One region of the Anoxybacillus sp. ST70 genome, then DNA from elsewhere that is predicted to be linked to it. Evidence: riboswitches for the same ligand, from Rfam matches in the RefSeq annotation. Region 1 holds a riboswitch; each other region holds the start of a gene.

Region 1 (7,392 bases):
GTACGACTGATTATGGACGACTTCTTGTTGTTCGATAATCGAAAAAATCGCTTTGACGCTCGGATCGGTAATGTATTCTTTCATCGCTCCGATAAAGTTCGGTTGCACAGAGTCTAAAATCGACAGCAACCCGATAATGTGTAAAAATGCATCACGTTCCCGCTCGCTTAAATGATGCCATTGTTTAATATCATCCGACATGTTAATTTCAAACGGCGTCCAAAAGTTGCCGAGCAACATTTTGTATATATCATAAAAATGGCTATATTTAATATCGTTCCAGTTTAAAATGCCGCTTGCTTTTCCGTTAATAATGCTTGTTGCTTTATTTGGATGCGACGGCTCGAGCAATTTTACTTTCGTCAATAACAAAACGCTCAACCTCCTTGAGTAGTTGATGGACGAAAACAGCCGGTAAATGTTGTTGATGGCCGCGTGGGGATTGTTCAATTTTTAACGTGCCGAGCACCGTCGTCACTTTTCGTAAATGGTACGCCATTTCATCGACAGCGCGGCAATAGTATGGCCACATTTGATCTCCTGTGCCAAACAGCGCAACAGGAGGCAAAGAAAGATTTCGCTCTTTAATAAGAAAACGAAGTAGCTTCCTCATTTCGTCCGGAAGTTGTCCATTTCCCCACGTATATGAACCGAATAAAAGAAGTTGTGTGTCATGAATGAGCGATTCGATCGCAAACATATGTTCAACATTGATCGTTTTCACCGCATGTCCGTATGAGCAAAAAGCTTCTTCTATTAACAGCGCCACTTCTTTTGTGTTCCCTGTTTTCGATGTATAACAAATAAGAACGTTCATTTTTTATCCCCCTACGATGAACAAACGTCGCATTCTTCAATCGTTACTGCAGTACTACGAACGTAATACGTCGATTTTAACCGCTCTTTCCATGCGGTGAGATGCAAGTCCAACAAGTCTTTTGCTTTAATCGTGTTATACACATATAGATTAAAACTTAACGACTGATCGACATGTTTTTGTCTTGCAGCATTTTGACGAATGCTCATCTTTTGATCCACTTCATAGGCGTTATCGTAAAACCAAAACGTTTTTGCGTTTAAATCAGGGACGGTCACAGGAATTTTATAATTTTTCTTTTCTTCAAAATATAAACGGTTAAAGACAGGGTCGCACGATGCTGTTCCGTTTGCTAAAACGGATGTGGAAGCGTTTGGCGCAGGCGCCATTAAATAGCCATTTCTCATCCCATATGCCATCACTTGTTGTTTTAAATGATCCCAATCTAACTCATCATGGGAATAATACCCACGAAGTTCAAAGTATTTTCCTGTGTGCCAATCGGAGCCTTCAAACGCTGGATATGCTCCTTTTTCTTTGGCAAGCTCCATGCTCGCTTGAATCGTTAAATAAGCAATTTTCTCGAATAACTGATCAGCAAGCTGTACGCTTTCTTCGCTGTTCCATTTGATTCCTTTTAGCGCTAATAAATGATGCCAAGAAAATGCCCCTAACCCGATGGCGCGATATTTTTTATTGGTGAGGACAGCTTGCAACACTTCAATTCGCTTTTCGTTTAAGTCAATGACGTTATCGAGCATGCGCACTTGAATCGGGATTAATCGTTCTAACACATCATCTTGTACGGCACGCGCTAAATGAATGCTCGATAAGTTGCAAACGACAAAATCGCCCGGCTTTTTATGAACGATAATCTCCCCATCTTCTGTATACTCTTTTGTGACGATCGTTGGGCTCATGTTTTGCATAATTTCTGTACATAAATTGCTAGAATAAATCATGCCTGCGTGTTTGTTCGGATTCATCCGATTTGCTTCATCGCGATAAAACATATAAGGCGTTCCTGTTTCTAACTGTGACTTTAATATCCGTTTCATGATTTCAATCGCAGGAACGCGCTCTTTACTTAACTCTGGATGATTGATACATTCCTCATACTTTTCACGGAACGAGCCATTTCCTCGTTCTTCATCATAAAAGTCTTCTAGCCCTAATGGATTGCCGTGTTTATCTTTCCAGCCCATCACTTTTTTCACTTCATGTGGGTCAAATAAATACCAATCGCCGCGCTTTTCGACTTGTTCCATAAATAAATCAGGGATGCATACGCCATAAAATAAATCATGGCATTTTTGCCGTTCATCGCCGTTGTTTAGCTTCGCGTCTAAAAACGAGAAAATGTCTTTATGCCAAACGTCTAAATATACGGCAATACTTCCTTGCCGCGTACCGAGCTGGTCAACCGATACGGCGGTATTGTTTAATTGGCGCATCCATGGAATGACGCCAGATGAAACTCCCTTAAATCCCTTGATGTCAGAATTTCGTGCGCGAATTTTTCCTAAATATACGCCAATTCCTCCACCGCCTTTTGATAAACGAGCGATGTCGGTATTCGACTCATAAATGCCAATTAAACTATCGTCTACCGTATCAATAAAACAACTCGACAATTGACCATACGACTTTCCAGCGTTTGCGTAAGTTGGCGTAGCAACGGTCATGTATTGGTTAGATAACGCCCAATATGCTTCTTTCGCTAGTGCCATTCGTTTTGTCGGATGTTCATATGCCATTAATGTTAAAGCAATCGTTAAAAAGCGCTCTTGCGGCAGTTCGTAAATTTCGCCGCCATACCCTTTCGCTAAATAGCGATCAACGAGCGTTTTTAACCCGATGTATGTAAATAGCTCGTCCTTTTTTGCGTCAATCCATGTGCTCGCTTCTTGCAGTTCTTCTTTCGTATATCGTTCCAGTAAAAACGAGTCGTAAATGCCGAGATCGACGAGCATTATTTGCAATTCATAAAAGTAGCGATATGTGTCGGATACATCATAGCCGCGATTGTTAGCTGCCTCGTCGTATAGCTGTTGCAAATAGAGACGAGCCGCAACAAACGTCCAATCCGGCTGTTCTACGGTGATTTCATCAAGCGCATTTAAAATAAGTTTATTCATCATGTCGTTGTACCGCTGCGTATGAGCAAGCGCCCGTACAGTCCGTTCAATGTATCGCTCACTCGCTAAGTGTGGAAAGTCTTTGAAAATAGGAAACAATAATGTGCGGATCGTTTCTTCATTTCCTTCTGTTTGTTGTTTTATGTACACCATATAACATCCCTTCCCCTAAAAAATAAAAACATCCGCTCTCATTGAGCGGATGAAACGATGGAAAAAGGCATGCTTTCACCATCGTTTCATCTTCTCAATCCCCGAAGAATATGAAACGATACAAGGAAGGCAGGTCTCCTGACTCGCGCTTCTTCCTACTTTGGATTCCTTCCCATATATGCGCCTGAAAAGCTGACATATACAGTGGTGTTGTTTCCATTTCGTCTGCGCACACAGTTGCGGGGACAGTTCTGGATTCGCACCAGATTCCCTATTAAGTCCGCTCGGACACCTTCACTTGTCGGTTTCAATATATAGTTATTATTTCTTGCAATCATCACAATATATTGTACGAAAAAGGTTTACGTTTAAAACTATAGCGAAAAATCTCAACATTTGCAATCATTATTTTTCATCATTTGCTACATAGCGCCGGTCTTTCATAAACAGCCGCCAAAAATAAATGAATCCTGGAAATAAAATAGCAAAGCCGACGATATACGTCACAAAAAGGGCACGAAACGTATTCGGATGCGTAAATCCGGATTCGATTGTTACATTCGGATAAATCATATATGGTAAATGAGCTTTTCCGTATGCGTAACTTGCACAAAAATATTGTAAGACGATGGCTACAACCGCAAGACGTGGCATTCCGCGTCCGTTTTTTCTTTTCCATGAAGGAAGAAAAAGCGCCCCGCCAGCTAAGAGAAATAATACGACAGAAGCGACAAGCCACGGCCAACGTGCAATCATTCCGTCATATAGCCAGCGCGCTTCGTTTCGCATCGTGACCATAATGAGAATAGAGGAGAGAAGAGCAAACGGCCCGATGATGAGTGCATCGCGGCGATAAATCGTATATGCTTCTATTTCATTTGCTTCGTTTGAGTAGTCTGCTAATAAAAGCGACGAAAGAAAGAGTGTACTTGTAATCGCAAAGGCGATAAATGCATATTCATGTGGGCTTGTAAATAAGCGATCAAGCCGTAGACGACTGACTCCATTCATTGTTTCAACAAAAGAACCATGCGTAATTGGCAAGACGCTAATTAAAAAGGCTGGAATAAGTAAGCTGCTTATACCAGAAATGTAAACAAGCACTTTTTCATATTTAGGAGCAACGTGTGAAAAAACGAGGAACGCACTACGTACAGTAAGCAAAAGTAAAATGATGCTTCCGGGTATAAGTAAAATGGTTCCAAGCATAAATGTCGCTCCGGGAAAAAAGCTGACGATCGCCACGACGATCGCAACGATAAAGACGTTTGTCACTTCCCATGTCGGTGATAAATATCGGTTTGCGATTTTCGTTGCTTTCGTTTGCGGGCGGTTTATATATACCATCGACCAAAACCCTGCTCCAAAGTCCATCGTCGCCATGACGGCGTAAATAAAAATAAATCCCCATAAAATTGAAATAGCAATTAATTCATCTGTCATCATCTTGCTCCTTTCTACATGTGCGTAGATAAGTGTTGTTCAATCGGATGGCGGCGGAAATAAGAACGCAAGACGAGCACGACTGCGACGAGTAAAAATACGTAAATGGACGTAAATAAAAGAAAGAGTGTTCCTAAATTTGTTGACTGTGTTACAGCTTCTGCCGTTGTCATCATGCGATAAATGACCCAAGGCTGTCTCCCTGTACAGGCAAAAATCCAGCCAAATTCAATGCCGAGAAGAGCGAGCGGCCCAGCAGTAACAACAGTCCACATAAACCAGTTCGGAAATATGTGTTGTTTTCTTATGCGATGCCAAACGAATCCGACAATGGAAAGAAGGAGAAGAAACATGCCGATTCCGACCATTGCATTAAAAAGGGTATGGACAAACAACGGTGGCCACCATTCTTCTGGAAAGTCATTCAATCCGACAACGACGGTATCGAAACGATTGCCCGCTAAAAAGCTAAGTAACCACGGAATTTCAATTCCCCATTTGACCGTTTGTGTTTCACGGTCCGTAAAACCGCCGATGACGAGCGGGGCGTGCGACTGTGTTTCAAACAATCCTTCAGCAGCAGCTAATTTTTCAGGTTGATATTCATGAAGAAGTTGGGCTGATTCATGTCCGTTTATTGCTGTTAGTAAAGAAAATACGCCGCCAACTGTTAAACCGAGCATGAGCGCTTTTTTATAAAAAAGTTGGATGCGTTCATGGCGTCTATTTTTCAACATGTGATATGCCGCGATTGAAGCGATCGTAAACGCACCTGTCATATACGCTGATAAAACGACGTGTGTTGCTGTGACGGCAAAGCTTGGATTAAAAAACGCCTCCCACGGATTGACGTCAACAATTTGCCCGTTTTCGATACGAAAGCCAGTCGGTGTACCTTCAAAGGCGTGAACGTTCGTGATTAAAATGGCAGAAGCGGCTGCTCCGATGGCAACAAGCGTCAAGCTTACGATGCGCATTGCTGGAGAGATACGGTCTGCTGCGTATACGTAAATAGATAAAAATAACGCTTCGACGAAAAACGCATAAATTTCAATTTGAAACGGAAGCGCCATCACTTTGCCGACCACTTCCATAAAACCTGGCCATAAAAGTGAAAGTTGTACTCCTGCGATAGTACCAGACGGAATCGCTACGCCAAGCAAAATGGCGAGCGCTTTTGTCCAACGATTAGCCATGAGAGCGTAGTCATTGTCTTTCGTTTTTTGATATAGTAGCTCGGCCAATAAAATCATGAGCGGAATACCAACTCCAAGCGTCGCAAAAATAATATGAAACGCCATGGTTGTACCAAATAACGTTCTTGCTGTTAGTACGTGATCCATACCGAGATGTTCATCCCTTTCCATACATTGTCGTTTCCTAGTTTGATTTGAAAAGGGAAAAAATATGCAAAAAAATAAGCGACCGTAACGATCGCTTATTGTAACGCTTTTTTTAATGCGGATATATTGTCATTCATGATCGCAAAGTAATCTTTATTGTTTGCGATATCATCGTTTGTGCGCGCTTCTAAGTTGTGAAGAATGAGTACATCCGCCCCAATTTCATTTTTTACGACTTCAGCAATTTTTGATGTAACATTTTGTTCAAAAAAGATATATTGTATGTTGTGCTCTTTTGCTTGTTTAATGATGGAAGTAAGCTGTTTTTGTGACGGTTCATTTGTTGGTGATAGTCCAGTCACGCTTATTTGTTTTAAGCCGTATCGTTTCTCCCAATAGCCGTATGCGGCATGAGCAACAAGAATATCTTTTCTTTTCGCCTCTTTCATCAGTTGTTGAAATTGTTGATCGAGTTGTTCAAGTTGCTGTTTTAATGAAGCGAAGTTTTGTTCAAAATCATCTTTCGCTTCAGGTTTAAGTTCTACTAATGTTTGTTTAATCGTTTCGGCCATTTCAATGGAATAAATCGGATCTAACCAGACGTGAGGATCGACATCTCCGTGAGCATGTTCATCTTCATTTTCATGAGCATGTTCATCTTCATTTTCATGAGCATGTTCGTCTCCATGAGTATCATTAGCTGAAAGTAATTCCATGTTTTCCGTTGCTGCGACGAATTTGACGCGCTCATGTTCTAGCGTTTTCGTGATGCGATCGACAAATCCTTCCATTCCTTGACCAATGTAAATGAACGCATCAGCCTCAGCAATTTGTTGCATCGTTTTTGCTGTTGGCTCATATGTGTGCACATCGACGCCTGGAGGGTATACACTTTCGACTTGCACATGTTTTCCACCAATTTTTTCGGTAAAGTCTTGAAGTGGATATACGGTTGTATAAATGATAAGTGGATTGTCTTTTCCCTCGCTAGTGGTTGGAGCGTTTTCATCTTGTTTATTGCATCCAAATAGTGTAAGTGTGCTTGCAAGTATAATAGTTAACATTGCACGTAATTTCATATTTTTTCCTCCTCTCAAAAAAGAAGGATGTTTATGAAAACATCCTTTTTCTCCTAGTTTATTATATCGTAATCGTTACGATTTGAAAAGTATGAAGTAGTAACAAATGGTGGAAGCGGATCAACAAAAGTTGACCAGTCTTGTTTCATTTCTTCATCTGTTAATAAACATGCATCCAGGGAAGAAGAAATCGCATGTTCGTCCATACCAATGCCAATCAATACGAGTTCTGTCATGCGATCGCCATACGTATCGTCCCATTTTGCACGCAATTCATGTTCTTCTCGCAAAATTTGTTCCTGTTCATGCGGAGGATATGTGGCAATCCATTCGCCAGCCCCTTGAATCATAATGGACGGCCCAGCTTGTGAAAGAAGTCCGCACATATTGTTGCGGGAAGCGAGCCAGAAAAAGCCTTT
Region 2 (7,392 bases), on a different contig from region 1:
CGTCGGACGGTAAATGCCGTTTGCATGAAGGAGCCATGTCGTTTTTCCACAACCGTTTTTCCCAATTAACGCATATTTTTTCCCACGCTCAATCGTAAGCGATACACCTTTTAATGCGGATACGCCGTTTCGGTACGTATAATGAACATCATGAAACGTTAACATATAAGACCTCCATCATAAGTAAAACAACAAACCATACACACGCTTCAATCACATATTTGCGCGGCAATTGTTCGTCCCCACAAATCGGAAAAATAAACGATACGTTCCGCGCCGCTTGTGCAATGATCGTCGCTTCGTAGTCGCGCATCGCTTGGCGAAACAGTTGTGCCACCGCAAGCGACGCGAGGCGCCAACTTCGTTCACCATTTTTTATTCGCACCGTCATAAACAATTGCATCGCTGCTTTTTCTAACACGAAAATGAAGCGATACGTCAATAACAGTAGCTCAATAAATGCTTTAGGGACGTGCCACCTGCTTAACCCATGGACAATGCGAAAAAATGGTGTTGTGATTGCGAGAAAAAAGAGGGCAAATGAACTTGCCAATGCTCGCAAGCAAATCGTCGCCGCTTCCGCCATATTTTCGCTGACAAAATGAATCGTCTGATCAACCGTAAAAAGAAGCGGAACACAACTTCCGATCACGACAAGCACGATGATGACAAAAAAGCGAACACAAACACGCCAAGGCAAGCGCGCATGATAAAGAAGCCAACTAAACAACCAAACGACGATGATACAGCGAACGACATTCGTTCCACATAATGCCCATATGAGCCAGACAAATGTCAGCGTCAGTTTAAAAGTGATATTTAGTTTAGCAAGCTCGTTTCGGTAAGCCCATTCATCAAGCCAACTAACCATTTCGCTTTCGCCCTTTATATAGCCCGATAATATATCCAATGACTCCAGCACCAAGCGCTGCTTGTAATGAAAATAGCAACGTTTCCACCTCACCGCCTGGCGGCTCAAATAAAACATCAAACCACGGTTCATAATGCGGAGCGATTTGTTGAATCATTTCTTCTGCAAGCGTATCAGCCCCAGCGAACTCTGTATTTTTCACAATAAATAGCGGCAGCACGATCAACAGAGCGGCAATGAACAACAATAGACGATTGCTCATTTAAAAAACACTCCTCTCTCCTCTAACACATCTAACTCTCGCTTCGAGTACGTATGCAAAAAGTTCCATACAACAACGGTAAGAAGTCCTTCCGTAATCGCAAGCGGAACTTGTGTCAGTGCAAAAATGGAAGCGAATTTCAAAAATGCGCCCCATACGCCGCTTGTCACATCTGGAAATGCTAGGGCGAGCTGAAACGACGTCATAACGTATGTTGCCAAATCAGCCATCATCGCTGCTAAAAAGACGGATATACGCACGGATATTCCACACTTTTTACATATAACAAACAAACCGTACGCAACGAGCGGACCAACAACAGCCATAGAAAAAGCATTCGCCCCTAGCGTCGTCAAACCTCCATGCGCCAGCAAAAGCGCTTGAAATAATAGCACTGCTGTACCGATGACCGTCATAATAAACGGTCCAAATAAAAGCGCACCAAGTCCTGTCCCAGTCGGATGCGAGCTACTTCCCGTCACCGATGGAATTTTTAATGCCGAGAGAACGAATGTAAACGCCGTCGCGAACGCAAGAAGTAGTTTCACCTCCGGCTTTTGTTTCATCAAATGTGAAACATGGCGCATGCCAACAAAGAAAAATGGCAAAAAGAGTAACCACCAAACGAGCGCCCAATGCCAAGGTAAAAATCCTTCCATAATATGCATCGCATATGCAGATGGAGAAAGGGCGAAAAGAATGTACACAGCAATACAAATCGTCATCCACCATGTTTTTTTTCTCACTTTTCTTTCCCCCTTGTCGCCTGACTATATTTCGGCATCTTAAAATTTTCATCATATGTGTACGTCACGTAATCACATAACATGTCGCCATCACGTATATGTTTTCGGACAATGTCCCGTGCAACGTGCTCATCGATCGTACGATACCAAACACCTTCTGGATACACGATAACAACACACGCATCTTCACAGCGACCATTGCACCTCGTTCGCGTCGTATGCACGTCGGCATGTAGTTGAAGTTGATCAATTTCATCACGAATGGCTTGCGTCACCTCCTCTCCTCCCTTTCGCATGCAGCTCCCTCCGTTGCAAATGAGCACATGATGCTTCGTTCCTTGCAAATTCCACGTCGCCATATATCTTCGCTCCTTTTATCAAAAATAAAAAAAGCACCCCTAGGCAGAGGTGCAGAAAAAACGAAAGATTCAAAAAATAGAGCATACGCCATCTAAGCATACATCATCGCTATAACGTCCATCGTTCCCGCACGTCTACCTATATTCCCGTAGGCAGCCGACGTATCGCAAGCAGGCAGGTCTCCTGGCTTAGGTTCATCATTTCGCTGCGCCTTCCCAAAAAATCAGTGGCACGTTGCAACGAAACTCCCCATCACAGTGGCGGGTACCGCGACGGCTTTGCACCGTTCTTCCCTTTTCAGCATACGTTTGTATGCACCGTACTTGCTCATCGTATATGCGTTTTCAAAGAACATGATGTTAATCATATGATACACCATTTTTTTCTTCTTGCCTATCCTGTTTACGAAAAAAGCACCTTCTTATTCAGAAGGCGCTTTGTAGTAATCGCACGAAAATCGTTTCACGAGCGTATGTGGAATGATAATTCGTTTAATCGGCTCATTCGGATTTTCGATTTGTTGTATTAAATTTCTTGCCGCTTCAAAGCCAAGTTGGAAAATGTTAATGTCTACCGACGTTAACGGCGGACGGGAAATTTCCGATAAAAGGACGTTGTTAAAGCTGACGATCGATAAATCCGTTGGCACGCTTAAGCCCATTTCTGCAAGCGTATTTAAGACACCGAGCGCCATTAAATCGTCGGCGACAACGAGCGCAGTTGGCGGCTCAGCGAGTGAAAGCAGCTCTTTCATCGCCTCTTGTCCGCCTTCTTTTAAAAACTCTTCATGTACAATGTAATCTTTTCGATACGTCAGCCCTGCCGATTTTAACGCTTTTTCATATCCGCGCAAACGATCCATCGTCACAATGAGATTGACGTTTCCGCCGACAAAAGCGATGCGCTCATGACCGAGTTCAATTAAATATTCTGTCGCCTCGCGCGCCGCGCGCACGTTATCGTTATCGACATGTGTAATTTCCTCCGCTTTTTTATGCGGTTTCCCGATGACGACAAACGGCACGTCTTCTTTTTGCAAATACGCCATAATTTTATCGTTCGCACGCGAATACAGCAAAATGACTCCATCGACGCGCTTTCCTTGTACCATATGCACGACGCCATCGTAAATTTCCGCTTCCGTTTCCCCCGTCGATAACTGCAGCGCATATTGACGATCGTGCACCGCTTTACTGATGCCGCGAATGACTTCTGGGAAAAACGGGTTTTGAAACGCCTTATCCGCTGAGCTTGGCATAATTAAGCCGATGACTTGCGTCGACTTATTTGCTAAGCTGCGCGCGATAAAATTCGGATGATAGCCAAGCTCTTTCATCGCCTCGCGCACTTTTTTCTTCGTTTTCTCGCTAATGCGCGGGCTATCTGCGATGACACGTGAAACAGTCGATGGTGCGACATTCGCTCGCTTCGCTACATCTTTAATTGTTACTGTCATAAAAAATCCCCCATCTCTTACAAAACAATTGCCGCTTCCTCTACCGCTCGTTGTTCACCGTTTACAACAACCGTTAACGGTACGTCTCCAACGAACACGACACGCAACTGCCAAGTTGGTTCGTACGCCCCTTCTGTTTCTACTTCGAAATGAACGGTATCATCCAAAAACGTCGCACGAATATGCATGTGTACATATTCGCCTTTTTCATACGCAAACGTCGTACCGTCATCATCGTAAAGCGTATATATCGATGTTCCTTCCTTCATTGTATACACATATAACGTCAACTGTTCATCCTCAATGAACGTCGATGGCTTCACTTTCGCGTGAGCAATCATTGCCCCTTCCTTCACGTATATTGGCAAACGATCAAGCGGGGCTTCAACGATGTATCTTCGTCCACCTTCAAATCGCTCTTTCGTCCAATAATCGATCCAGCGTCCTTCTGGAAAATAAACGATGCGATGTTTCGTATATGGGCGAACGATCGGTGCGACCATCACTTGTTCCCCGACCATAAACTGATCCGATATATTCCACGTTTCTTCATCGTTCGGATATTCCATCATGAGCGGACGCATCATCGGCACACCTGTTTTATGCGCTTCAAAACATAACGTATATAAATGTGGAAGCCATTCATAACGCAATTCAATATATCGTTTAATCATTTGTTCATACCGTTCCCCAAATGCCCACGGTTCTTGCCGCGCAAAACCGATCGCACAATGGTTGCGAAAATATGGGAAAAAGGCGCCGACTTGCGTCCAACGAACGAGCAACTCCCCATTCGTATCATGCGCAAAGCCACCGACATCCGCCCCGCAAAATGCAACAGCGGACACACTTAAGTTTAAACACATCGGCAACGAAAGCTCAACATGTTCCCAAAAACTGCGGTTATCGCCCGTCCATACCGCTGCATAGCGATGAATGCCGGAAAACCCTGCGCGCGTCAATACGAACGGACGTTTTCCTTTCAATTGCTTTTTCAATCCGTGATATGTCGCCTCTGTCATCATCATGCCATATACGTTATGCACTTGACGATGCGTTTTCCAGCCGTCATGAACAACGTGTTCGTCGATCGTTTTCGTTTCATTAAACACGGACGGCTCATTCATATCGTTCCAAATCCCTTCTATGCCGATGTTTGTATAAAACGCGTGTTGTTCCCCCCACCACTTTCGCACTTTTTTCTTTAAAAAGTCTGGGAACACGCTCGTCCCCGGCCAAACGTCTCCTTTGTATAACGTTCCATCTGCATATTTACAAAAATAATCTTTTTGCACCCCATCGCGATACGTCTCGTATTCCGCATCGACTTTCACGCCCGGATCTACAATCGGAACGATATGAACCCCTTGTTCTTTCGCATATTGAACGAGCGATTGCGGATGTGGAAATCGTTTTTGATCAAATGTAAACACACGATACTCATCCATATAATGAATATCTAAATACACCGCATCAAGCGGAATTTGTTTCGTGCGAAACGTATGAATTAATTCGCGCACTTCTTGTTCCGTTTCATAACTATAACGCGATTGATGATACCCAAGCACCCATTTAGGCGGCAGCGGCATGCGACCAATGAGGTGCGTATATTGCGTTAACACATCTTTCGGATGCGGCCCAGCAAACACATAATAATCGAGCGCTCCCCCATCTGATGTAAATGTGTAAAACGATTCATGACGTAAATCAAACGTCGTTTTATACGTATGGTCAAAAAAGATGCCGTGCGCATGTCCGTTTTTTAACACCATCATGTACGGATGTGATTGATATAGCGGATCTGTTTCTAAATTGTGTGGCGCATACACGTCTGTATTCCACATCGTCCATACTTCGCCACGCTTATTTAATACACCCGTTTTCTCTCCTAAACCGTATACGACATCTGTCGGAGCGAGCGCATGTGTACAACGCATGCGCCCTTTCGCTTCAAAACATACAGGTTGTACGTCGCGAACAAGAAGCGTCCCTTCCTGATCGTATATCGCTAAACGAAACGGACTTCGCTCGATGATGACCGTCAGCTGTTTCGTCTGTAGTGTCCAACCGTTTTCTTCTTCACGAACGCGCACGTCCACTTTTTCTGGCGTTGCGACGACCGCAGGACTGACAGAGACGTACTTTTGAGCGAACGGATCGATCGTCACTCGAACGATATCATCACGATAAAAATGTATTTTACCCGATGCCCGCTCGCACGTAAATGCAAATATTTGCTTTTTTCCTTCAATTTTTTGCACATGTCCAATCGGTTGCCATCTTTCCGCTTCATCCGTCTGATCGACCGGCCGAATCGCAAAACTTGTATCTTCTAGCATGCTCTCTCCCCCATCATCATTATGCTTTTCGTTTGCGCGCGAAGTATAAAAACAGACCAAATGCCGTATATACCGCAAGAAGCGCCGCAATAAACGGAATGTTTAATCCCGTTTTTGGCGCAAGCACGTAAATTTCCGCCGTTTCGCGATCTAAAATGATGTCGTACTTGCCGTCTTTGCTGCGCACTAAATCTCCCGCCAGCAACCCGCGCAATTCTTTTCCTTGTTCTAGCTCATCGTCGAGCGTCACTTTTTGCGTTTTTGACGTATTATTGATCGCAATTACCGTCGTTTCCTTTCCATACGTCCGCTTAAATAGAGCCATGCCATCTTTTTCATAAAGCAATTCAAAATCACCGCGACGAAGCGACGGAAGTGTCTCGCGCAATTCTCCGAGCTTTGTCACATAATCAATCAACTCTTTATCGGTACGGAAATTCATTAAACGACGGTTATCTGGATCTTCCCCACCGTCAAGCGCAATTTCTGTTCCATAGTACATGATTGGAATGCCCGGCGCTGCAAACAAATACGTCAATCCGAGCTTTAAACGCGTCACCGGATTGATGCGATTTTGCAACGCTAAACGCGTAAACCGAACGGTATCGTGATTGTCTAAAAACGTTCCGAGCAAATACGGTCGGTCATAAAACGCCACGTTTCGCTTCCATACGTTGTAAAGCGGCTCAAGCGATTGATCGACGTTTGAAAAAATGGTTGACGCTTCTTTGTAAAACGGAAAATCAATTAGCGCATCGATGCCGTGCTTCCCATATTCCGCGACATAACGTGGGTCGTCATGCCATACTTCTCCAAGAAGGAAAAAGTCTTGTTTCACCGACTTCACTTCTTTTGAAAACTCGTCCCAAAACGATTTTGGCACATGTTTCACCGTATCTAAACGATATCCGTCAACGTCTGTTTCTTTTATCCACCATTTCGCGACAGCGAATAAATACGCTTTCACTTCCGGATTTTCTTGGGCTAAATCCGGGAGGCCAAACAACCAACCGTTTTCTACTTCTTGTTGGTTCGCCCAATTAAAAATGTCTTTTTTCTCATGAAACCAATCTTTTTTCGCTGGATCATTTAACCACGGATGATTGTAGCCCGTATGATTGACAACGAAATCTAAAATAACTTTCATATCGCGTTTATGCGCTTCTTTCACAAGCCGTTTGAAGTCATCAAGCGTTCCAAAATGCTCTTCTACTTTATAAAAGTCTTCAATCCAATAGCCGTGATACCCGCCCTTTTCATTCGCAAAAATCGGCGTCAGCCAAATGGCTGTAAAGCCCATTTCCTTTATGTAGTCGAGCTTGTCAATAATCCCTTGTAAATCACCGCCATGGTATGCT
Region 3 (7,392 bases), on a different contig from region 1:
CGGTGTTCTCTGTCCTCGTCGACCAGTATCGGATCACAGACATTCGTGCCAATTCGATTGCAGGATGCGAAGTAGCACTAAATGGTATATTGTTGGCATATTCGCTTGTAACACTTGGGCTAGTTGAGCGTTAGGGTTCAACTAGCACCACGAGTTATTAACATTACCTCTAAGTAAGGATTTTTGTTATTAAGAATTAGGAATGTTCCCTGTATAAATCGATTGCGGTCTGAAGATCCTGTTATCACTTGCTTGTTCTAAGACATGAGCAGTCCATCCAACTATCCTACTTGCTGTGAAAGTTGGTGTAAACAATTCTTGAGGTAAAGAAATCCCTTTCATCACTGCAGCAGCGAAAAATTCAACATTTGTATATAGTTTTTTACCCGGTTTATACTTATTAAGTAATTCAATTGCTTTCTCTTCTAATGCTATTGCAAGATCAAACCATTCATCCTCTCCAGATAAACTTTTTGCTACCTCCTTTAAAGCTTCTGCTCTTGGGTCTTTAGTTTTATAAATTCGATGTCCAAAACCCATAAGTTTTTCCCCATTCTCCAATTTTTTAATTATCCAAGGCTCTATATTATCTATCGAGCCAATTTCCTCTAACATTTCTATTACTGCTGATGGTGCACCACCATGTAGAGGTCCCTTCATTGCTCCTATTGCTACGCATATAGCAGAAATAAGTTCCGATTCCGTCGATGCTACTACCCTTGAAGAGAAAGTTGAAGCATTCATTCCATGTTCAATTGTTAAAATAAAGTAAGCAGAAAGTGCTTTCGTATGTGCGTTGTTTGGTTCTGTCCCGTTTAGCATATATAAATAATTTGCAATATGATCTAAATCCATGTTTGGTTCTATATATGTCTTACCGTTAACTTTTCTATACCAATATGCAATTATCGAAGGGATAATTGCTGTTAGCTGAATAGCCTGTTCTATTGTTGGAGGCCATTTGAATTTACTATCTCCTAGAGCAGAAATAGAGGTTCTTAAAACGCTCATGATATCCATATCTTTAGGTAGTAAGTCAAGAATATTCTTCAGATATTTAGGAATGACTCTATATTTTTTTAGTAGATCAGAGAACATAGTAAGTTCCTCTTCGTTAGGAAGGTAACCATACCAAATTAAAAATGCAACTTCTTCAAAAGAATGATTAAGTGCCAAATCCTTAGCCCAATAACCTCTATACACTAAATGTCCTTTTTCACCATCCACAAGACTAATTTTAGTTTCGGTAGCTACTACACCTTCTAATCCTTTGCTATAATTAATTGCACTTTTTTTGCCATAATTCATTACATTCATCTCCTTTTCATCCCCTTTATTTGTTATTTAATTTAATATTACCTTAATATTCAAAAAAAACGCAAATATTAAAAATTTATTATTTTCGTATTAAACTAAGTCCCGAGTTCGACAGTTTTGAGGCCATTTTAGGCAAATAGAAATGATCAAAATGATGTTATATCAAGGACTTCGTGATGCGGATCCTAGAAAAAAACTCTGAATTTCATAGGCACACGATTTATTAATTTATTTTTTAAAATGAACGGTTATACGTTATAATATAGGCATGTACATACGACGAGTAACACGCAAAAACAAAGATGGAACAACCGTTGCTTATCTCCAGCTTACTCACAACGAATGGGATCCAAAGGCCAAATATGCGAAAGCGAAGATGATTTATTCGTTTGGGCGCGAAGATGAAGTGGATCGCGCCGTCTTGGAGCGTCTGGCCAAAAGTAAGAGACGAATGTGAGCGTCGCTTGCTTGGACATTTTTCTTCAAAAAACGGTGACCTTTATCAACGTACGGAACCGACGATCAAACAAGCGCAACTCTTTACGGCTCTAGGGCTGGAGCCTCCTCCGAAGGTTCTAAGCCTCCATCCTTGCGCCTAGATACACGCCCGAAGTGTGCCCAAATGCCTCTCGTCCCTTTCGTATCAAGGGATGAGAGGCATTTTGTTTGCCTAGTCGCTGTCGAACTAGGGTAGAAGTCTCAGCGTACTTACTGTTACTTGCCATAGAGCCTCTTTGTACGAAAGATCCCCTGAAAAGTAACAATTATTCACACGAAACAAGGCTATCGTATACGATACCCTATATGAAGTGCACTCTTCTAACTATATACATGCACTTTAAAGCAATGACTTCTGTATGACCACCTTTTTCCATGGGTATACCGCTCCTAAATACCCACGTATAAAAGGAGCGGAAATGATATGAAACGTCTGAAAATCACAAATGATCACGGTTGGACACCTCGAACACTTCGGAAACAAGAACGGAAAATTAAAGATGCTTCTCTTCGTGTTCGAGTGACTGCCGTTCGCCTCGTCATGGAAGGGTTTCTTGGCAAAGATGTCGCAAAAATGGTCAATCTATGCCGCCAATCGGTTGCCCTCTACGTCGCACGCTTTAATGAAGGTGGGCTTGATCATTTGCTCGATCGTCGCTTGCCACCTGGTCGCGTGCCATTTCTGACGGAAGAACAACAACAGGAGATCAGACAACTGGTATGAACCACCACTCCTATGGATGTCGGGTGGGGCATTTCTTCATTATGGAACACACGTATATTGCAGTCCTACATCCAACAAACCTATGGTGTTTCGATGTCACGGGAAGGCATTCGGAAGTTGTTGCATCGTCTTCGCTTGTCATGGACACGCCCGACCTATAAGCTTGTCAAAGGCGATTCCGTACTTCAAGCGGTTAAAAAGAACTCGAGTTTATAAAAAAACGAATCACGGAAGAAATTGTTCTGCTTCATGTCGATGAGACGCATGTTCGCGCCTATCAAGCGCTTCGTACGACATGGGCAGAAGTAGGGAATCAAAAACAAGTGCCAAGCTACGGTCACCACGCTCACGTATCCATTTTTGGCGCAGTCGATGTGCAACAAGGCGATGTCGTGTTTCATCGCGCATCATCCGCCAATGCCGAAACGTTCCTTGACTTTTTACGCCTGTTAAAAGAGAAATATTCCGACCGATTCATCGTGCTTGTGTTGGACAATGCGCGTATTCATCATGCCAACATGGTGCAAACTTTCCTTCAAAGCGAAGAAGGCGGTGCGTTTCATTTTATTTTTCTGCCACCGTATTCCCCACATTTGAATCCGATTGAACGGTTGTGGAAGTGGCTGAAAGATGAAGTCATCGCTAACGTCTTGCATAAAGATCAAAACGATATTGCCCTGTCGATTACTCGGTTTGAACAACACGTCTTACAGCACCCAGATGAGGTGTTACGCCGCATCGGGTGTGCTGCGTAAACCAGAGATTAAAATGTCAATTTGGATGTATATATGATGGTCATGGATATTATTGTTAATCAACACACGTGGTCTTATCATGGATTTCAGGTACTACCCAATAAATAACAATTGCTGGGAATAGAAAAATGGCAGCTACCAAAAATGTTGTTTTTAGTCCAAATTTTACTGCAATAATTCCAAAGATAACACCAGATAAGATTTCTCCTAGGGCACCAACTCCTGAATTTAAAGAAAATAGAGTACTTTTGTAATTATCCGGGAAAAATTTATTTAAATAACTAATAACGATTGGATGTCTAACATCTTCAACTGCTAACAATATTGAAGTTGCGATTGCCCCTAACGGTTTGAAACCTATTGTTAATACTCCTACTAGTAGTAGGCTGACTGATTCTACAATTGTTAAAGATATATATGGATTTGTTTCTATTTTTTCCTCTAATTTCATTGTTATTTCTAAGAGAATGAAAGCGAATATTCCTGCTAGTGCAAAGATATAGCCTAGTCCGGTATCAGAAAAACCCATCTCATGGAGTAAGGGCTGCCAATATCTTGATACCATATCGTAAGTTAAAGCGGTAAAGAATCCAGATAATACAATTAACAATACTTTTCGTTTATGGAAAACTATTTTTAAACTTTGTTTTAAGATATTTAAAAATGACTCCTTAATATGTTCCTGTTCGTGTTCAATTTTAACTATAGGTACTTCAACAAAAATTGACATCCATATAAACAAGGTTGTATAAAGTGCTACTACGATAATAAATGGTAAGAACATATTATAAGAGTATAGGTAACCACTAATAATACTACCAACAACAATAAATGCAATGAGTATTTGAGTATTTTTCATTACTTCTTTCCCGAATCTCTCTTCTCCTACAACTCTACTCATCCAAGTTTCTAGTGATCCAGAGATGAGTGCATCTGATAAAGCCCATATAATCATAGCTAATATACAAATAATTAATGTATCAATGAAAGGAAAGAAAGCCCATGTTACAACGGAGAGAAAAAAAGAACCCGCAATTGAGAGTTTGATACCATATCGGTCCGCAAATGTTCCGGATGGTACTTCAAAAATTAACTTTGCTATTTCGAAAATTGTACCTAGCAATCCGATTTGTAGTAAATCATAACCTTGATCCACCAAGTAAAGAATCCATATAGGAGAAAATAATCCCATTGCAAGTCCTCTTAGAACTGCAAAAAATTGAATAGTACGCATACTTATACTCCTTTATTAATTATTTAGTTCATCACAAAAATATGTACTTGCACAAGCCATTAAAGTATGTTAGCTGTTTCTAACCAAACCCGCAATGCAAAACGTTGGATATTTCTGTATCCATATCCTCGATGTTTCATCAGCTTGATCGTGTTATTCATCCCCTCCATTTTCCATTCGAATAAGGCGATAAAATGCACGATATGATTTCGTCTGTTCGTTTGACGCGTGATTTTGTGATGGCACGCACAACCGAACAAGGACAAAACGAATACCCATGAATCCAAACCTCCAAACGTCGTTTCGCCTGCTGCTCGTCTCGGCTTTTGGACACATAGCGAAAATGTTGGAGCGATTGGTAGACAGACTTTCAGTCATCGCTTTCATTACACTATTCTCGTACGATTTGACGTTCTTCCTCCATCAGCTTCTCTGGACATTGTCTCAATAAACGACAAACCTTCTTTGTACTTATAAGGGAAAATCAGTAAATATCGTACACGGCGGCACAAGAAAATCCTCGGCTTTTCAAGTACCTATTGTAGTGATGAGCTAATTTGTTTTGTTTGAAATAATTTAATCTTATACATTTAAAACTTTAACAAAAAAATCAATACTTCTTAACATAAAATTATCAATAAAATATCAATATTAACTTAAAAGAAAAATATCCCCATTTATAATACCACATCTCTAAAAACAACGGGAAAAAATATTTCGGTTGAAAAAAACAAAAAGTTCGTTTATTCTGAATTTTATACAATAAAATAATAAGTTCACGCAACAGGTGGTTCACAGATGCTGTGAATCTTAAAAGGGAAGTTTGGTGAAAATCCAACACGGTCGCGCCACTGTGATGCAGAGTTGTTTATCACAATCCACTGTTTCATGCGAAATGGGAAGGAGATAAACAGCGATGAAGCTAAGTCAGGAGACCTGCCTGTTGTATGCACTTACGACCTACGCGTCATAGGGAGGAGTGAGGACATATGATCTTGAGGCACTTCATGTATCTCAATACGAGCTAGCTATGCCCTCCTTCTGCTTGGAAGAGGGCTTTTTCGCTTGATTGGGATATAAATAACTGGAGGTGCTTAACTTGTTCATCCGTAGTTCAAATGTAGGATATCCGCGCATTGGTGAGAAAAGAGAATGGAAAAAAGCGTTAGAATCTTTTTGGAATGGGCAAATCAACGAACAGCAATTCATAGAAACGATGGAACACATTCGACTTGATTCGATTCGTAAACAAGTAGAGAAAGGAATCGACCTCATTCCAATCGGGGATTTTTCTTTATACGATCACGTGTTAGATACAGCATTTATGTTCGGGTATATTCCAGAACGATTTCAACAAATAGACAATGCGCTCGAACAATATTTTGCGATGGCACGCGGCACAAATGGACAACATGCTTTGGAAATGACGAAATGGTTTAATACAAATTACCATTACATCGTGCCTGAAATCGGGCAAACGAAGCCGAAATTAGTAGAAAATCAGCTATTAAAAGAATACAAACTAATAAAAGAAACATTCCATATTGAAACAAAACCTGTATTGCTTGGACCGATTACATTTCTTTTGCTTTCTAAACAATACGAACGAAATGAGTGGCGCAAACATCTCGCCCAGTTAGTTCCAGTTTATGTGGAATTATTCAAACAACTAAGCGAAGCGGGCGTGTCATTAGTACAAATTGATGAACCGATTCTCGTTCAACATATAGATGACGATATAGTCGATGCATTTCGTGATGTATATGAAGTTTTTCATCACGATGTACCAAATATAAACCTTATTTTACAAACATATTTTGATAGCGTATCGCATTATCGTGAAATCGTTGCTTTACCTGTCGCAGGCATTGGGCTTGATTTCGTGCATGACGATGGCGAAAACGTCAAACATATAAACATACACGGATTTCCAAAAGATAAAATATTAGTTGCTGGGATTGTAGACGGTCGCAATGTATGGAAAAGCTCGCTTGCACAAAAAGCAACGCTCCTTCATCATTTAGCAGGCGTTGCTGAACAGCTCATCATTCAACCGTCTTGTAGCTTACTGCACGTCCCTGTCACGACAAAACATGAACATGCCTTGCCAACGGAGCTTGCTGGGGCTTTATCATTTGCCGATGAAAAATTAGATGAAATACGTATGCTTACAGAATATATGAAAGGAAACGCAACAATCGACGACCTAATCAAATACGATGAGCAAACAAACGCTTATTTCACTAAGTTCCGCCAACAACAAGAACAAACAAACGACATCACCACCGTTCCGTTAAGCCGAACACCTTACAACGAAAGAAAAAAAGCACAACAAGCACATTTGCAGCTTCCACTATTGCCGACAACGACGATTGGCAGCTTCCCGCAAACAAACGACGTGCGCCAAGCTCGGATGAGGTGGAAAAAAGGCGAATGGAACGATAACCAATACAAGTCGTTTATAAAGAAAGAAATTGCAAAATGGATCAAGATTCAAGAACAGCTACAGCTTGATGTACTTGTTCACGGCGAATTTGAACGCACAGATATGGTTGAATTTTTCGGTGAAAAATTACAAGGAATGGCATGCACAACAAACGGTTGGGTACAATCATACGGATCACGTTGTGTTCGTCCACCCATTATTTTTAGCCATATTGCCTATCAACAACCGATGACCGTAGAAGAAACCGTGTATGCTCAGTCGCTGACGAATAAACCTGTTAAAGGAATGCTGACAGGTCCTGTGACCATTTTAAACTGGTCGTTCGTTCGCGACGATATTTCACGAAAACATGTGCTGATGCAGCTCGCTCTCGCCATTCGTGAGGAAGTATTGCAGTTAGAAAAGGAAGGCATACGCA
Region 4 (7,392 bases), on a different contig from region 1:
TGGATTCAACGGATCAACGACGAGGTGCTCGTTGCCGCACATACGAATAAAAACTGGTTTGGGCTGAAAAAAGAGTTGGAAAGTATATTTCATGATACGCCGTTTGTCATGCCAATCGATCAAGCGGACAAGCGGTTATAAGGGGGGAACATCGTGGTTCAGCTAAGTAGCACGTTACTATACGTGGCATTTGTTCTATATTTAGTTGCAACGCTTTTCTTTGGTGGCGCGATTCGTGTCAAAAAGAAAGAAGGGGTAGACCGTTGGGCAACGATCGGGATTTTTGTGACGATCATTGGTTTTGTCGCTCAACTCGGTTATTTTATTACGCGTTGGATTGCCGCTGGACATGCACCTGTCAGCAATTTGTTTGAGTTTACAACGTTTTTTGGCATGATGCTTGTCGGCGCGTTTATCGTCATTTATTTTATTTACAAAACGAGCTTGCTCGGCTTATTTACTTTACCGATTGCCATTTTAGTCATCGCTTATGCGAGCATGTTTCCGCGGGAAATTTCACCGCTCATCCCAGCTTTACAAAGCGATTGGTTGCATATTCATGTGACGACAGCAGCAGCTGGAGAAGCCATTTTAGCTATTAGTTTTGCCGCCGGAATCATTTATTTAATTCGTGTTGTCGATCAATCAAAACCGAGTAAGCGAACGTTTTGGCTTGAATTTGTATTATTTTTCTTAATTAGTACGCTTGGTTTTGTCATCGTGACAACATCGTTTCGCGTTGCTGGTTATGAAGCAACATTTGAGTGGATCGATAAAAATGGCAAGCAAGATGAAATGGTATACCATATGCCCGCGCTTGTTGGCCCGCATGAAGGAGTGCTAAAAACAGAAGAGCGCATGAAGCCACTTGTGGACATGCCAGCGATCATTAACGCGCGGAAATTAAATACGGTCATTTGGTCTTTATTTTCTGGGCTTGCGCTATACGGATTGCTTCGCCTGCTTTTACGCAAACGTATCGCAGCCGCATTACAACCGCTTGTGAAAAACGTCAATTTAGATTTAGTTGATGAAATCGGTTATCGTTCCGTAGCGATCGGCTTTCCAGTATTTACGCTCGGTGCGCTTATTTTTGCGATGATTTGGGCGCAAATCGCATGGACGCGTTTTTGGGGATGGGACCCGAAAGAAGTATGGGCGCTCATTACGTGGTTGTTTTATGCTGCCTTTTTACATTTGCGACTATCGAAAGGATGGCATGGTGAACGTTCCGCATGGCTTGCGGTTATTGGCTTTGCGATCATTATGTTTAACTTAGTGGCGGTAAACTTAGTCATTGCCGGTTTACACTCATATGCTGGATCTTAAAAACGCCTTCGCCACGAAGGCGTTTTTTCATGAAAAATCTCGCAGGAAACCCCTGCTTCTAAGCATGGGGAAGAATGCGAGTTTTCTTCACGAGAAGTAGAAAAAAGTTTGGCGGTTTTGTACAATAGAAAAGGAGGAGGTATGACATCATGGAGAAGGAAATTAAAATTTTAGTTGTGGATGATGAAGAACGAATTCGCCGCTTGCTTCGCATGTATTTAGAACGTGAGCAATATGTCATTGATGAGGCGGAAAACGGCGAAGAAGCGCTAGCGTTAGCCATTGAAAATGATTATGATTTAATTTTGCTTGATCTCATGTTACCAGGAAAAGATGGGATTGAAGTATGTAAACAGTTGCGTGAGAAAAAAGCAACGCCTGTCATTATGTTGACAGCAAAAGGAGAGGAAGCGAACCGCGTGCAAGGGTTTGAAGCAGGAACGGACGATTATATCGTAAAACCGTTCAGTCCGCGTGAAGTTGTGCTTCGTGTAAAAGCGCTGCTTCGTCGCACAGCCAACTCTCCATATGTACCGACAGATACGACAGCACGGGATGTGCTTGTTTTCCCGCATTTAACAATTGATCATGATGCGCATCGTGTGACAGCGGATGGACATGAAGTCAGTTTAACTCCGAAAGAATATGAGTTGCTTCACTTTTTAGCGAAATCGCCAGATAAAGTGTTTGACCGTGAACAGTTGTTAAAAGAAGTATGGCATTACGAATTTTTTGGCGACTTGCGCACAGTGGATACGCACGTCAAGCGATTGCGTGAAAAATTAAATAAAGTGTCGCCAGCTGCAGCGAAAATGATCGTCACCGTTTGGGGTGTCGGGTATAAATTTGAGGTCGTGAATGAATGATGGCGTTATGGCGTAGTGTAGTCGGCAAACTATGGCTGACGATTTTGTTGCTTGTTGCTTTCGTCCTTTTTATTTTAACCGTCTTATTGCTCGGTTTTTTTGAAAAATATTATTTAGAAAAAACAAGTGATCAACTTACTCAACAAGCGACAAAAGTGGCTCGCGTTGTCGCTGAACATGACGAGCAGTTTGCGCGCTCCATTGCGTGGACGATGGTGGATGATGTAACAAAGTTAATGATCATTATCGATGATCGTCATTATTGGTATTCGCCAAATGAAAAACTTCCTGATTTGCCGCTCTCGTTCATTCAGCAAGATCAACAGTTAGGGCGCGTATTTGATGGGAAAAAAGTAGTGAAACGAACCCTTATGCCAAATCAAACGATGCGAAACGACGAATATAATGAACTATTTATTGTCGGTGTTCCGCTTCATACGTCGGATGGAAATGGCGCGGTATTTGTATATCAGTCGTTAAAAGCGGTAGAAGAAACGACAAAGCAAACGACAAAATTTATTTTTCTTGCCGCGTTTATCGCCATTGTATTAACGACCGTGTTTGCCTTTTTCTTATCTACACGCATTACAGCGCCGCTTCGAAAAATGAGGCAAGTGGCATTCGAAATTGCGCGTGGAAAATTTGATTCAAAAGTGCCGATTGTCACGCATGATGAAATCGGGGAACTTGCGATGGCTTTTAATCAAATGGGACGGCAGTTGCAGTTTCATATTAATGCGTTAAATCAAGAAAAGGAGCAATTAGCAAGCATTTTAAGTAGCATGGCCGATGGTGTCATTACATTCAATCGAAACGGGGAAGTGCTCATTACAAACCCACCAGCTGACCGATTTTTACAAGCGTGGTATTATGAACAAGGGCAAAGCGATGATTTATTGCCACTTCCTCCCGAAGTGAATGAATTGTTTACGAAAGCGGTCGCGGAGGAAAAAGAACAAGCGATAGAAATGGCTTTACAAGGTCGCAATTGGGTCATTGTTATGACGCCGTTATACAATGGCAAAGTCATTCGGGGTGCTGTTGCGGTGCTTCGCGATATGACGGAGGAACGACGGCTTGATAAGTTGCGCAAAGATTTTATCGCAAACGTCTCGCATGAGTTGCGCACGCCGATTGCGATGTTGCAAGGGTATAGCGAAGCGATCGTCGATGATATTGCCGCGACAGATGAAGAGAAAAAAGAATTGGCAAAAGTAATTTACGATGAATCGTTGCGCATGGGTCGCCTTGTCAACGATTTGCTTGATTTAGCGCGCATGGAAGCAGGGCATTTAACGCTTCATGAAGAACAAGTGCCGCTTAGACCGTATATCGAGCGCATCATTCATAAGTTTCAAGCGTTAGCGAAAGAAAAAGGAGTTCATTTGCTTGTTGAAATGAACGATGAGCTCATCGTTTCATTCGATCCTGACCGAATTGAACAAGTGTTGACGAATTTAATCGATAATGCGCTTCGTCATACAGATAACGGTGGCGAAGTACGTGTCATTGTCGATGCAGGGGAAGAAGTCGTGCGCATCTCTGTGCAAGATTCTGGCTCAGGCATCGCAGAAGAAGATTTGCCGTTTGTGTTTGAGCGTTTTTATAAAGCAGATAAAGCACGCACGCGCGGGCGCTCAGGTACAGGTTTAGGTCTTGCGATTGCGAAAAACATCGTTGAAGCGCATAAAGGAACGATCGCTGTCCATAGCAAACTAGGGGAAGGAACGACGTTTACGTTTACATTGCCATTGAAGTAGAAAATTTTTATTGTCATCAGTGACGTTTTTCGTTATGATAGAAACGTAGAAATTGTTCGACAATTACATACGTTCGTTGCAAAAAGGTGTCGAACGGGCAACCTAGTAGACTTAATAGGGAATCTGGTGCAAGTCCAGAACTGTCCCCGCAACTGTAAATGCTGACGAAATGAAAACCGCCACTGTACAATTCGTACGGGAAGGCTTCAAAGTAGGATGACGCATAAGTCAGTAGACCTGCCTTTTTGCACCGTCATTCGCGTCTTCGGGGAGTGAGACGGCGAAACGACAAGGGGAAGTGATTGTCTTTTGTTGTTTCCAGCTCATTCCATTAGGAATGGGCTTTTTTATTTGACATACATAAAAGGGGGAAAAACGATGAAAAAATGGAAACAATATGTGTGGCTTCTTGCGCTTGTATTGACGCTCGGATTAGCCGCGTGCAGCAATAACGCGGAGCCAGCGAAAGAAACGAAGCAAGAGGCGAAAACAGAGGAGGCTGCATTTCCGGTTACGGTAAAAGATGCGGTTGGCGATGTCACGATTGAAAAAGAACCGACAAAAATCGTTTCACTCATTCCGAGCAATACAGAAATTGCATACGCGTTAGGGCTTGGCGACAAAATTGTCGGTGTAAGCGATTTTGATAACTATCCAGAAGATGTGAAAAACAAAGAAAAAATTGGTGGCATGGAGTTTAATGTTGAAAAAATTATTTCACTTCAACCAGACATTGTGCTTGCGCATGCATCAAGCGCTCACAATTCTGAGGAAGGATTAAAGCAATTAAAAGATGCAGGCATTACAGTGATTGTTGTGCCAAACGCCACATCGTTCAACGATGTATATGCGTCGATTGAATTGATTGGGAAAGCGACAGGGAAAGAGAAAGAGGCAGCCGATGTTGTGCAGCAAATGAAGCAAAAAATTGATGCCATTGCGGAAAAAGCAAAAGAAGTAAAAGAAGAGGCAACCGTTTGGGTGGAAGTTTCTCCTGCACCAGAAATTTATACGGCTGGAAAAGGAACGTTTATGGATGAAATGTTAACGATCATTCATGCGAAAAATGCAGCAGGCGATCAAGAAGGATGGCCGATGTTTACAGAAGAAGATGCGGTGGCGTTAAATCCAGATGTCATTATTACGACATACGGTTATTACACACCGAACGCTGTCGAGCAAGTGCTCGCTCGCCCAGCTTGGAAAGATGTCCCTGCAATTAAAAATAAACGAGTATACGATGTCAATTCTGATTTAGTTTCTCGTCCAGGACCACGTTTAGCTGAAGGGGTCGAAGAAATTGCCAAAGTCGTTTATCCAGACATTTTTAAATAATTACATGAGCGCATCGCTTATTGCAACGATTGCCTTGTTATTAGGGGTATCGATTGGATCACAATCGATTCCCTTTTCTTCTATATGGGAGACGGTATTACATCAGTTGTTTCATACGCCGACAAATGTTCCTGCCACCGTTTCGCAAATTATTGTTGCGATTCGTTTACCGAGAGTGATACTCGCCTTTCTGATCGGGGCATCATTAGCACTGGCAGGGGTAGCGTTTCAAGGACTTTTGAAAAACGTTCTTGCCGATCCGTATACAATCGGGGTATCGTCTGGGGCAGCCGTTGGCGCAGTGCTCGTCTTTTTCTTTCAGCTTCAGTTTTCGCTTCTCGGACGTTTTACGCTCCCGATCGTTAGCATCATATTTGCGCTCGTGACATTATTGTTTGTTTTATTATTTGCACGGCTTGCGGAACGAAATATGGCGATGGAGACGATTGTTTTAATCGGTATTATCATAAATGCGTTTTTCGGTTCGCTCATTTCGCTTATGGTCGCTTTTAGCGGCGAAGAATTGCGTCAAGTCATTAGCTGGCTCATGGGGAGCGTGGCGATGCGCGGCTGGTCGTACGTGTCTTTATTTGTTCCGTTTTTTATCATCGGTTCTCTCGGTTTATTTGCACATATTCGGGAGTTAAACGCTTTTTCATTCGGTGAACGGGTCGCTGCCAATATTGGCGTACATTTGTTACAAAAAAAGCTAGCGATTTTACTTAGCGCCTCCTTGCTTACAGGAGGGGCGGTAGCGGTATCGGGAACGATCGGATTTGTCGGGCTCGTTATTCCGCATATGACTCGCCTTATTTGCGGGGCGAATCATCGAAAATTGTTGCCGCTCTCCTTTTTATACGGCGGAACGTTTTTAGTATTAGCGGATGTCGTCGCGCGAACGATCGTTTCACCGCGAGAGTTGCCGATCGGGGTCATTACCTCTCTCATCGGTGCCCCTTTATTTGCAATATTGTTGTTTAAAAGTTTAAGACGGAAGACGGGATCAACATGATTGATGTGAAAGACGTTTCGTATCGATATGGTGAAAAACAAGTATTACGACATGTTTCATTTACAGTATATGAAGGAGAGTTTTTCGGTATTTTAGGTCCGAACGGATCAGGAAAAACGACGCTAATGAAACTGTTAAGTCGCGAACTTGCTTTACAGCAAGGGGACATTTTTGTTTGTGGTCAACATATTGAAACATATAAGCCGAAACAATATGCAAAATTGATCGCTACGTTGCCGCAACATACAGATGTTTCGTTCGGATATACAGTGAAAGAAATGGTTGAGCTCGGTCGCTATCCTTATCAATCAACTCTTTTTCCGAAATGGACAAAGGAAGATGAGCAAGTGGTTAGTGATTCACTCCATGCGGTGACATTGGCGCATAAACAACATGCTTTATTAGAGCAGTTAAGCGGTGGAGAACGTCAGCGCGTTGCACTTGCTCGAGCGCTGGCACAACAACCGCGCGTATTGCTCCTAGATGAACCGACGAACCATATGGATGTGGCACAACAATTTAAATTGCTTAATTTGTTAAAGCAATCGAAGCTGACGATCGTTGCTATTTTCCATGATATAAACATTGCATCGCTTTATTGCGATCGTCTTCTTTTTTTGCGAGATGGAGAAGCCGTTGCATGTGGTACACCGAAAGAGTTGTTAAATGAATCGATGATTGCATCCGTATTTGAAACAAACATGAAACGATATGAGCATCCGGTGTTGCCAAAACCGCTTGTGACGTTCGTTCCGTTTTTAGAGCAGCCTATGCATGATGTGCTATGGCATGTTAAGCAAAAGGAAACGATGATCGTCATTGAAACAGCAAAACCGTTTAAAGTGCTTTCCTCTGCGCTCGTTGGCGGCGGAACGCGCTGGGCAACGACGTTTGTCAATCGGCATGTGCCGCTTGATTATCGTTGTGATGATGCAAAGCAAGAGATGATTCAATTTTTGCGACAACACGGTTTTGATGAGCAGTGGACCGTTGGGATGATGACCGCTGTTTATGTAAATGATGTCGCGTTTGCGTCTGCTCATGAAGATGTTCGCCTTTTTGTTGCCGTAACGGCTGGGGTTGGAAATGC

What was found. A riboswitch is a leader RNA that binds a small molecule or an ion and turns the genes downstream of it on or off. The one in region 1 is predicted to bind cobalamin.
Region 2: another riboswitch for cobalamin. It lies ahead of K1I43_RS02930 ((2Fe-2S) ferredoxin domain-containing protein); the one in region 1 lies ahead of K1I43_RS12575 (ribonucleoside-diphosphate reductase subunit alpha).
Region 3: another riboswitch for cobalamin. It lies ahead of metE (5-methyltetrahydropteroyltriglutamate--homocysteine S-methyltransferase); the one in region 1 lies ahead of K1I43_RS12575 (ribonucleoside-diphosphate reductase subunit alpha).
Region 4: another riboswitch for cobalamin. It lies ahead of K1I43_RS06105 (ABC transporter substrate-binding protein); the one in region 1 lies ahead of K1I43_RS12575 (ribonucleoside-diphosphate reductase subunit alpha).

What each region holds. Positions count from the first base shown of each region.
Region 1 covers NZ_JAHZOF010000010.1:24,807-32,198, forward strand. Annotated here, with positions in the region: gene K1I43_RS12565 (ribonucleotide-diphosphate reductase subunit beta) at 1-372, opposite strand, end outside; gene K1I43_RS12570 (flavodoxin domain-containing protein) at 326-817, opposite strand; gene K1I43_RS12575 (ribonucleoside-diphosphate reductase subunit alpha) at 829-3,108, opposite strand; cobalamin riboswitch at 3,219-3,419, opposite strand; gene K1I43_RS12580 (cytochrome d ubiquinol oxidase subunit II) at 3,514-4,551, opposite strand; gene K1I43_RS12585 (cytochrome ubiquinol oxidase subunit I) at 4,566-5,918, opposite strand; gene K1I43_RS12590 (metal ABC transporter substrate-binding protein) at 5,990-6,973, opposite strand; gene K1I43_RS12595 (GTP-binding protein) at 7,027-7,392, opposite strand, start outside.
Region 2 covers NZ_JAHZOF010000001.1:557,547-564,938, forward strand. Annotated here, with positions in the region: gene K1I43_RS02910 (energy-coupling factor ABC transporter ATP-binding protein) at 1-165, opposite strand, end outside; gene K1I43_RS02915 (CbiQ family ECF transporter T component) at 149-871, opposite strand; gene K1I43_RS02920 (energy-coupling factor ABC transporter substrate-binding protein) at 864-1,133, opposite strand; gene K1I43_RS02925 (energy-coupling factor ABC transporter permease) at 1,130-1,858, opposite strand; gene K1I43_RS02930 ((2Fe-2S) ferredoxin domain-containing protein) at 1,876-2,238, opposite strand; cobalamin riboswitch at 2,396-2,577, opposite strand; gene K1I43_RS02935 (LacI family DNA-binding transcriptional regulator) at 2,661-3,695, opposite strand; gene K1I43_RS02940 (glycoside hydrolase family 31 protein) at 3,713-6,034, opposite strand; gene K1I43_RS02945 (alpha-amylase family glycosyl hydrolase) at 6,054-7,392, opposite strand, start outside.
Region 3 covers NZ_JAHZOF010000011.1:44,078-51,469, forward strand. Annotated here, with positions in the region: partial or broken gene K1I43_RS13260 (IS982 family transposase) at 1-134, shown strand, start outside; gene K1I43_RS13265 (citrate synthase/methylcitrate synthase) at 190-1,308, opposite strand; partial or broken gene K1I43_RS13270 (IS1634 family transposase) at 1,586-1,768, shown strand; gene K1I43_RS15945 (helix-turn-helix domain-containing protein) at 2,240-2,539, shown strand; gene K1I43_RS15950 (winged helix-turn-helix domain-containing protein) at 2,633-2,755, shown strand; gene K1I43_RS13285 (IS630 family transposase) at 2,782-3,294, shown strand; gene K1I43_RS13290 (MFS transporter) at 3,350-4,528, opposite strand; partial or broken gene K1I43_RS13295 (ISL3 family transposase) at 4,588-4,988, opposite strand; cobalamin riboswitch at 5,297-5,486, shown strand; gene metE (5-methyltetrahydropteroyltriglutamate--homocysteine S-methyltransferase) at 5,628-7,392, shown strand, end outside.
Region 4 covers NZ_JAHZOF010000003.1:73,357-80,748, forward strand. Annotated here, with positions in the region: gene resB (cytochrome c biogenesis protein ResB) at 1-141, shown strand, start outside; gene ccsB (c-type cytochrome biogenesis protein CcsB) at 154-1,329, shown strand; gene K1I43_RS06095 (response regulator transcription factor) at 1,479-2,195, shown strand; gene K1I43_RS06100 (ATP-binding protein) at 2,192-3,955, shown strand; cobalamin riboswitch at 4,023-4,214, shown strand; gene K1I43_RS06105 (ABC transporter substrate-binding protein) at 4,334-5,290, shown strand; gene K1I43_RS06110 (FecCD family ABC transporter permease) at 5,256-6,302, shown strand; gene K1I43_RS06115 (adenosylcobinamide amidohydrolase) at 6,299-7,392, shown strand, end outside.